2 regions of the Hydrogenophaga sp. PBL-H3 genome follow, and region 2 is predicted to be linked to the other one. Evidence: predicted binding sites of a transcription regulator. Region 2 holds the regulator's gene; the other holds the start of a gene.
The links. The regulator LexA, encoded in region 2, represses DNA repair genes until DNA is damaged. The targets are predictions, from matches to a motif close to ACTGTATNNNNATACAGT.
Positions count from the first base shown of each region.

Region 1: the regulator LexA is predicted to act here: its motif matches at 1,462-1,479, upstream of recA (recombinase RecA).

Region 1 covers NZ_CP044972.1:4,333,981-4,337,863, reverse strand. The annotation lists gene F9Z44_RS20310 (response regulator) at 69-743, opposite strand; gene F9Z44_RS20305 (MarR family winged helix-turn-helix transcriptional regulator) at 871-1,371, opposite strand; gene recA (recombinase RecA) at 1,534-2,646, shown strand; gene recX (recombination regulator RecX) at 2,683-3,141, shown strand; gene argC (N-acetyl-gamma-glutamyl-phosphate reductase) at 3,138-3,883, opposite strand, start outside.
Region 2 covers NZ_CP044972.1:2,211,316-2,215,198, forward strand. The annotation lists gene F9Z44_RS10305 (D-2-hydroxyacid dehydrogenase family protein) at 1-505, opposite strand, end outside; gene F9Z44_RS10310 (hypothetical protein) at 550-924, opposite strand; gene lexA (transcriptional repressor LexA) at 1,060-1,737, opposite strand; gene F9Z44_RS10320 (asparaginase) at 1,857-2,831, shown strand; gene F9Z44_RS10325 (hypothetical protein) at 2,833-3,252, shown strand; gene F9Z44_RS10330 (DUF6152 family protein) at 3,264-3,605, shown strand; gene F9Z44_RS23275 (hypothetical protein) at 3,606-3,743, shown strand; gene adk (adenylate kinase) at 3,804-3,883, opposite strand, start outside.

The DNA of each region.
Region 1 (3,883 bases), 2.1 Mb from region 2:
ACAGGCCGAATCCCTTCGGCGCCAGCCGGCCGTCCGCCGGGGGCAGCGGCTCGCTGAAAGTCCGACCGTCAGCTGGCGATTTTTTCAAGGCAGTAGCCCAGCCCGCGCACCGTGGCGATGCGGATCGGGCCTTTTTCGATCTTCTTGCGCAGGCGGTGGATGTAGACCTCGATGGCGTTGTTGCTCACCTCTTCGCCCCACTCGCACAGCCGCTCGACCAGCTGGTCCTTGCTGACCAGGCGCCCGGCGCGTTGCAGCAACACCTCCAGCAGGCCGAGTTCGCGCGCCGAGAGTTCGACCATCTTGCCGTCGATGGTGGCCACGCGGCCGGCCTGGTCGTATTCGAGGGGGCCGTGGCGGATGGTGTTGGTGCTGCCGCCCATGCCACGGCGCGCCAGTGCGCGCACGCGCGCCTCAAGCTCCTGCAACGAGAACGGCTTGGCCATGTAGTCGTCGGCCCCGTAGTCCAGGCCCTTTACGCGTTCCTCGATGCTGTCGGCGGCGGTGAGCACCAGCACCGGCATCGAGGAACCGCGCGAGCGCAACCGCTTGAGCACCTCCAGGCCATGCAGTCTGGGCAAGCCGAGGTCCAGAATCAACAGGTCGAACTCGTTGTTGGTCATCAGGGCGGCGTCGGCTTCGCTGCCGCTGGACACGTGGTCCACCGCGGCGCCCGCCGCGCGCAGGCTGCGCAACAGGCCGTCGGCCAGAACCTGGTCGTCTTCTGCAATCAGGATGCGCATGGGGGGAGTCTCCTGTGCTGATCGGGCAGCGTTGTTATGGTGCCGCGTCGCGGGTGCGCGTGACAGTCAAGGCAGGTGCATTTTAGGTCGCATACCCCACGCCGTAGCCTGTCCGGGCCGAGGGCTTTCACCGGGAGGGCACGGCCGCGCGCGCCCCCGGTGCTTCCGATCCATAGGCCTCCAGGCCCAGGGCCACCACCGTAGCCACCGCGTCGCCCACCTGCGAGCGGAACTCGGCCTCGGCCTGCGCCACCGCCGTGCGAAACGCGTCCAGCCACAAAAGGCCGGTGTCGGTGAAGACAATGCGCCGCGCCCGGGCATCGCGCGGGTCGGGCTCGCGCCGCACCAGGCCCCAGGCCTCGCACTGCGTCACCAGGTCGCCCATGGCCTGTTTGCTCATGCCGGCCTGGTGCGCCAGCTCGGTCAGGCGCGAGCCGTGCAAGCCGAGGTGACGCGTGATGTGGATGTGGGCCGCGCCCACCTGCGCACGCGCCGCGAGGTGAGAGAGTGCCAGCGGCACGTTGGCGTCGTGTGCCATCAGGCTGAGCACGCGCTCGTCGAAGCGCCGCAGCGCCAGGCCCATCAGCCGGCCGAGGTGGCCGCCGCGCCAGCGGTCGTCGGGTTCCATGGGCGTTTCAGGGAGGCTTTCCGTCATGCGCAAATAGTAAGGCAAACTGACAAAAAAATGAAGAATCGTGATTCAATCAGCTTGTAAACTGCTGTTCAAGCATCCAGCCTGTACACAACCACACAGGCCTTGCCAACCCTTCCAACCAGCCCAGGAGCCCCCATGGACGCAGCCGTCAAGCCCAACCCCCTCAACAGCGAAAAAGCCAAGGCCCTGCAGGTCGCGCTGGCCCAGATCGAGAAGCAATTCGGCAAGGGCACCATCATGCGGCTGGGCGAAGGCGAGGTGATCGAAGACATTCAGGTGGTGTCCACCGGATCGCTCGGCCTGGACATCGCGCTGGGCGTTGGCGGCCTGCCTCGCGGTCGTGTGGTCGAGATCTACGGCCCGGAATCCTCGGGCAAGACCACGCTCACGCTGCAGGTGATCGCCGAGATGCAGAAGCTCGGTGGCCAGTGCGCGTTTGTCGACGCCGAACACGCGCTGGACATCCAGTACGCACAGAAACTCGGCGTGAACCTGCAGGACCTGCTGATCAGCCAGCCCGACACCGGCGAACAAGCCCTCGAAATCGTGGACAGCCTGGTGCGCTCCGGCGCGGTCGACCTGATCGTGGTGGACTCGGTGGCCGCGCTCACGCCCAAGGCCGAACTCGAAGGCGAAATGGGCGATTCGCTGCCCGGCCTGCAGGCCCGCCTGATGAGCCAGGCGCTGCGCAAGCTCACCGCGCACATCAAGAAGACCAACTGCATGGTGATCTTCATCAACCAGATCCGCATGAAGATCGGCGTCATGTTCGGCAGCCCCGAAACCACCACCGGCGGCAATGCGCTCAAGTTCTACGCATCGGTCCGCCTGGACATCCGCCGCACCGGCACCATCAAGAAGGGCGAAGAGGCGATCGGCAACGAAACCAAGGTCAAGGTGGTCAAGAACAAAGTGGCGCCACCCTTCAAGACGGCCGAGTTCGACATCCTGTTCGGTGAAGGCATCAGCCGCGAGGGTGAGATCCTCGACCTCGGCGTGGTGCACCGGGTGGTGGAGAAGTCGGGCGCCTGGTACGCCTACAACGGCGAGAAGATCGGCCAGGGCCGCGACAATTCGCGCGAATTCCTGCGCGAGAACCCCGAACTGCGCGTCGAGATCGAGAACAAGGTTCGCACCGAACTGGGCGTGCCGCTGCTGCCGGTGGAAGAAGCACCGGCACCCGCCAAAGGCGGCAAGGCAGCAAAAGCCGCCAAGGCCGAAGCCGGCACTGCGCCGCTGGCCGAGTGAGGGTCGCGTTCACGGCTTGGGCCGTGAGCGTTTCACATGGGCTTTGACCAGATTTCCCTCAAGGGCCGGGCGCTGCGCCTGCTCTCGGGGCGGGAACACTCGCGCACCGAGTTGCAGCGCAAGCTCCGCGCGCATGAAACGGAGCCGGGCGAACTGGCCCGGGCGCTGGACGAACTGGAGGCCAAGGGCTTCATCAGCGAACAGCGCGTGATCGAGTCGGTGGTGCACCGGCGCTCGGCAAAGCTGGGCGCCTCGCGGGTGCGCCAGGAGCTGCAAGCCAAGGGCCTGGACCCGCAGGCCGTGGCCGAGGCGGTGGCCGCACTGCAGGGCTCCGAGGTGGCGCGTGCGCGCGAGGTGTGGCGCAAGAAGTTCGGCCAGCCGCCCGCGGACGCCGCCGAGCGGAGCAAACAGATGCGGTTTCTGGCTTCGCGCGGCTTTGGCGGTGAAGCGATCCGGCGCGTGGTGCAGGGCGCCGATGACGACAGCGGGCTTTAAAGGCCCAGCATCAGTTTCAGGTTTTGCACCGCCGCGCCACTGGCACCTTTGCCCAGGTTGTCCAGCCGCGCCACCACCACGGCGTGCTGCGCTGGCGCATTGCCAAACACGCGGATTTCCAGCCGGTTGGTGTCGTTGAGCGCCAGCGCATCGAGCTTGCCGCTCTCGGTCGCGGGCTCGGCGCTCACCCACTCACTGCCGGCGTAGTGCTTGGCGTACACCGCATGCAGGTCGGCAAGCGTCGGTTGCCCGGGCAAGGTGTCCAGGTGCAGCGGCAATTCCACCAGCATGCCTTGAGCGAAGTTGCCCACCGCCGGAATGAAGATGGGGCGGCGCGTGAGGCCGGTGTAGGCCATGATTTCCGGAATGTGCTTGTGCTGCAGGCCCAGCGCGTAAAGCTCGTAGGCCGGTGCATCGCCCTTCTCGTAAGCTTCGATCATGGTGCGACCGCCGCCCGAGTACCCGCTCACGGCCGGCAGGCAAACCGGGTGATCGGGCGGCAACACGCCGGCGTCGATCAAGGGACGCAGCAGGGCAATGGCGCCGCTGGCGTAGCAGCCAGGGTTGGCCACGCGCTCGGCTTGGACCACCGCGTTGCGCTGGTCTGCGGCGAGTTCGGGAAAGCCGAACACCCAGCCCGGCGCAGTGCGGTGCGCCGTGGAGGCATCGATGATCTTGGGCCGGTGTCCGACCATCGCATCGATCATCGCCACCGACTCGCGTGCCGCGTCGTCGTGCAGGC
Region 2 (3,883 bases):
CCAATTGGCCAATGCGCCCGTAGCTCCAGACCCCGAGTGTCTTGCCGCGCAGCACCATGCCGACACCGAAGTTGGTCGGCATGGCGGAAGACTTGAGCCCGGCTTGCTGCCAAGCCCCATGCTTCAGGTTGGACACGTATTGGGGAATCCTGCGCATCGAGGCCATGATCAAGGCCCAGGTGAGTTCGGCCGTCGACACGGGCGAGCCCACACCTTCGGCCACCGCAATGCCGCGCTCGGTGCAGGCTGCCACATCAAGATGCGCCCCCACTCGCCCCGTTTGAGCGATGAGTTTGAGGCGCGGCAGTTTTTCGATGAGCTGGCGAGAAATCTGGGTTCGCTCACGGATCAGCACCAGCACGTCGGCGTCACGCAGGCGGATTGACAGCTGGCCGACACCCTTGACGGTGTTGGTGAACACCTTGGCAGGGTAAGACTCCAGCTTCTCTGCGCATTTCAGCTTTCGAACCGCGTCCTGGTAGTCGTCAAGAATCACTATGTTCATGCGCCTATTGTGCCCGCGCGGCCCAGGCTGGTCGCTCTTTTGCCTCAGGCTGCGCGGGCCATGGATGCCTGTTCCAGCGCAGCGAGGCGGTCCAGTTCGGCACACACATCGTTGATGGGTCCAGATATGACCAGACGCATGTCGGGTCGCTTCACTGGCCGCACGTCGGCCTGGCGCAGCACGCGCACCCGACACAAGGACGCTGCGCCTGGCTCACTCGCCTGGCTTTGGCGAGTCTGAGGCGTGGCGCTGTTGGCCGCTTCCCTGTTCAACCAGCCCGCACGGGTAAAACGTTGCATGGCCCTGGCTGCCACCGCTGAAGCGGCCGGGCGGGCATCGCGTTGTGAAGGCATGGGCAACCAGCAGTCGATCAACTGCAGGGGGGCGCGCCACGTGTTGGTATTGAAGATTTTTCCCATGCGAAACTCCAGATGAGGGGTTGAACACAGGCAGGATTGGAAGGAAGTTGCCAACGCAGGGATGTGTCCACATGACGAGCCGTTCGCTCGTCGGACCAAACGCCCGCCACCTGCTGAGGCAACGCGACCCGAAGGTCAGAGTTGGAAGCTGTTGCGGATGAGGCCCACGGCGAGGCCTTCTATTTCGAACGGTTCACCGGGCTCGACCACGATGGTTTTGTAGTCCGGGTTCTCGGCGTGAAGCTCGATGACGTTTTGCCGGCGCATGAACCGCTTGACGGTCACATCGTCTCCCAGCCGAGCCACCACGATCTGGCCATTCTTGGCTTCCTTGGCGGACTTCACCGCGAGCAGATCGCCATCGATGATGCCGACGTCGCGCATGGACATGCCACGGACCTTGAGCAGGTAATCCGGTTCTCGCTGGAACAGGCTGCGTTCCACGTGATAGGTCTGATCCACGTGTTCTTGCGCCAGGATGGGCGAGCCAGCCGCCACACGCCCAATGAGGGGCAGCATGAGCTGGGCCAGGCTGGGGAGCGGGAGTGTAAGCTGACGCCCACGTGAATCGTTGATGGAGCGCAGGTCTTCGCTGCGCAGACGGATGCCACGCGATGTGCCGCTGACCAATTCGATCACGCCTTTGCGTGCCAGGGCCTGCAAGTGTTCCTCGGCCGCGTTGGCCGACTTGAAGCCGAGCTCGCTGGCGATCTCGGCACGCGTTGGCGGCGAACCTGTGCGTGCAATGGCGGTCTGGATGAGTTCCAGAATCTGCTGTTGCCGGGCGGTGAGCTTGGGCGTGGTGGCGGGCATGTCGAGCATGTGAACCTCATCGGGGTGGATGCTTAACCGGGCGGGGTATCCGATCGGTAAGTCACTGTTTTCTTATCCAGTGGCTGTATTTTTAACCAGTTCAAAGGACTTGGCAAGTGGTGAATGACAACCAGGCGCGTCGCCTTGTGGTTCTGGGTACCGGCGGAACGATTGCCGGACGCGCAACCCAGGCGAATGACAACGTGGGCTATGTGGCAGGACAGGTGGCTGTGAGCGAACTGGTGGCGATGGTTCCGATCCTGGCGGATTGTCCGGTGGACGTGGAGCAGGTCGCCCAGATCAACAGCAAGGACATGGTGCTGAGCGTGTGGCAAGCGCTGGCCCAGCGCGTGGCCGCGCACCTGGATAGGCCCGAGGTGGCCGGCATCGTGATCACACACGGCACCGACACGATCGAAGAGACTGCCTTTGTGTTGCAGACGTTGTTGATGCCGTCCAAACCGGTGGTGCTGACGTGCGCGATGCGTCCCGCCACCGCGCTGGTGCCCGACGGGCCACAGAACCTGAGCGATGCGGTAGCGGTGGCCCTGCATCCGCAGGCGAGTGGCGTGGTGGTCGTGTGCGCCGGGCGCATTCATGGCGCTCTGGACGTGGCCAAGGTGCACCCCTACAGGACGGACCCGTTTGGCTCAGGCGATGCGGGAGATCTGGGCTGCGTCGAAGAGGCGCGCTTGCGCATGTTCAGGCCCTGGCCGCAAGCCGTGAGCCGTGGCACGCACGATGCCGCAAGACTGCGCTCTTTGATGCGCGTTACCGCGCTTCCCCGCGTGGAATTGATGTTCAGTCACGCTGGCGCCGATGGCGAGATGGTGCGTGCCCTGCTCAGCCACAGCCCTGCAGGTGCGCAGCGGTTGCGCGGCATCGTCGTGGCGGGCACGGGCAACGGCACGGTGCACGACGATCTGTTGATCGCGTTGAAACAAGCACAGGCTCGTGGCGTCGACGTGGTCGTGGCCAGCCGGTGCGCGCAAGGCCGTGTGGTGCCGCACCCTGGCCAACCGCTGCCAGACTCGGCCGGGCTCTCGCCGGTCAAGGCGCGTCTGGCGCTGGCGTTGCAGTTGCTGGAGAGCTGAGATGCTGCTGGCTCTGGGTGCACATCCTTGGGCTTACCCCATGCTGGAGGTGGTGCATCTGATCGGTGTGGCCTTGATCCTGGGCAATCTGGTCTTGCTGGAGTTGCGCGTGTTCGGATGGGTGTCCGAGTTGCCAATGGAGCCGTTGGCCCGATTGAGCCTTGGGCTGGTGGGTCTGGGTTTCGGCCTGGCCACGATAACGGGTCTCTTGATGTTCGGCACACAGCCCGGGGAACTGCTGGCCAACCGTGTGTTCACAGTCAAAATCGCGTTGATCATGCTGGCTGGCTGCAATGCGGGCTGGTTCCATGCACGCCGTTCGCTGCAGCTCCAGGACGCGACTGCCCGCTTGAGCATGCTCGTGTCCTTGGTCATCTGGATTCTGGTCATCACCTGTGGGCGCTGGATTGCCTACGTCTAATGGAGACCCTCATGCAACGTCGTGAATTTGTGCAATTGGCAGCGCTGCTGGGCAGTGGCGGCGGTATCGCGGACGCCCTGGCACACCATGGCTGGAGCAGCTTTGATCAGAGCCGCCCGGTCTACCTGGAAGGCAAGGCTGCCGATGTGAGATGGCGCAACCCGCACGTCGAACTGGCGCTTGAGCTGCCCGAGACACTGCGTGTGCCTGCCGATCTCGCCCAACGAGCACTGCCAGCGCAGACCGCCGGTGTGGACGGGCCTGCCTTGCTGGCCAAGGCGGTGGTGCCGACCCGGCGCGATCGCCGATGGGAAGTCGAGTTGGCGCCGCTGTTTCGACTCGGGCAGTGGTAGATGCCCGAGATCAAGAACGGTGAGGCCCTCTCGTTGGTGGGCTTCACCTTCAAGGACGAGGCCGGCGCTGCCACCGTGCGGGCCGAATATGTGTTTTTGGGCGGCAAGGTCTACGGTCTGCGCTCAAGCCCGGCTTGAGACATGGCATGACACAAAAAAACCCGGCACAAGGCCGGGTCTTTCATGGGGGACGACGGATTACTTCGAGAGGGCCTCGAAGGCGCGCGCCGTGATGTCTTCGACCGAGCCCATGCCGCTGATGGCGCGGTATTGTGGGG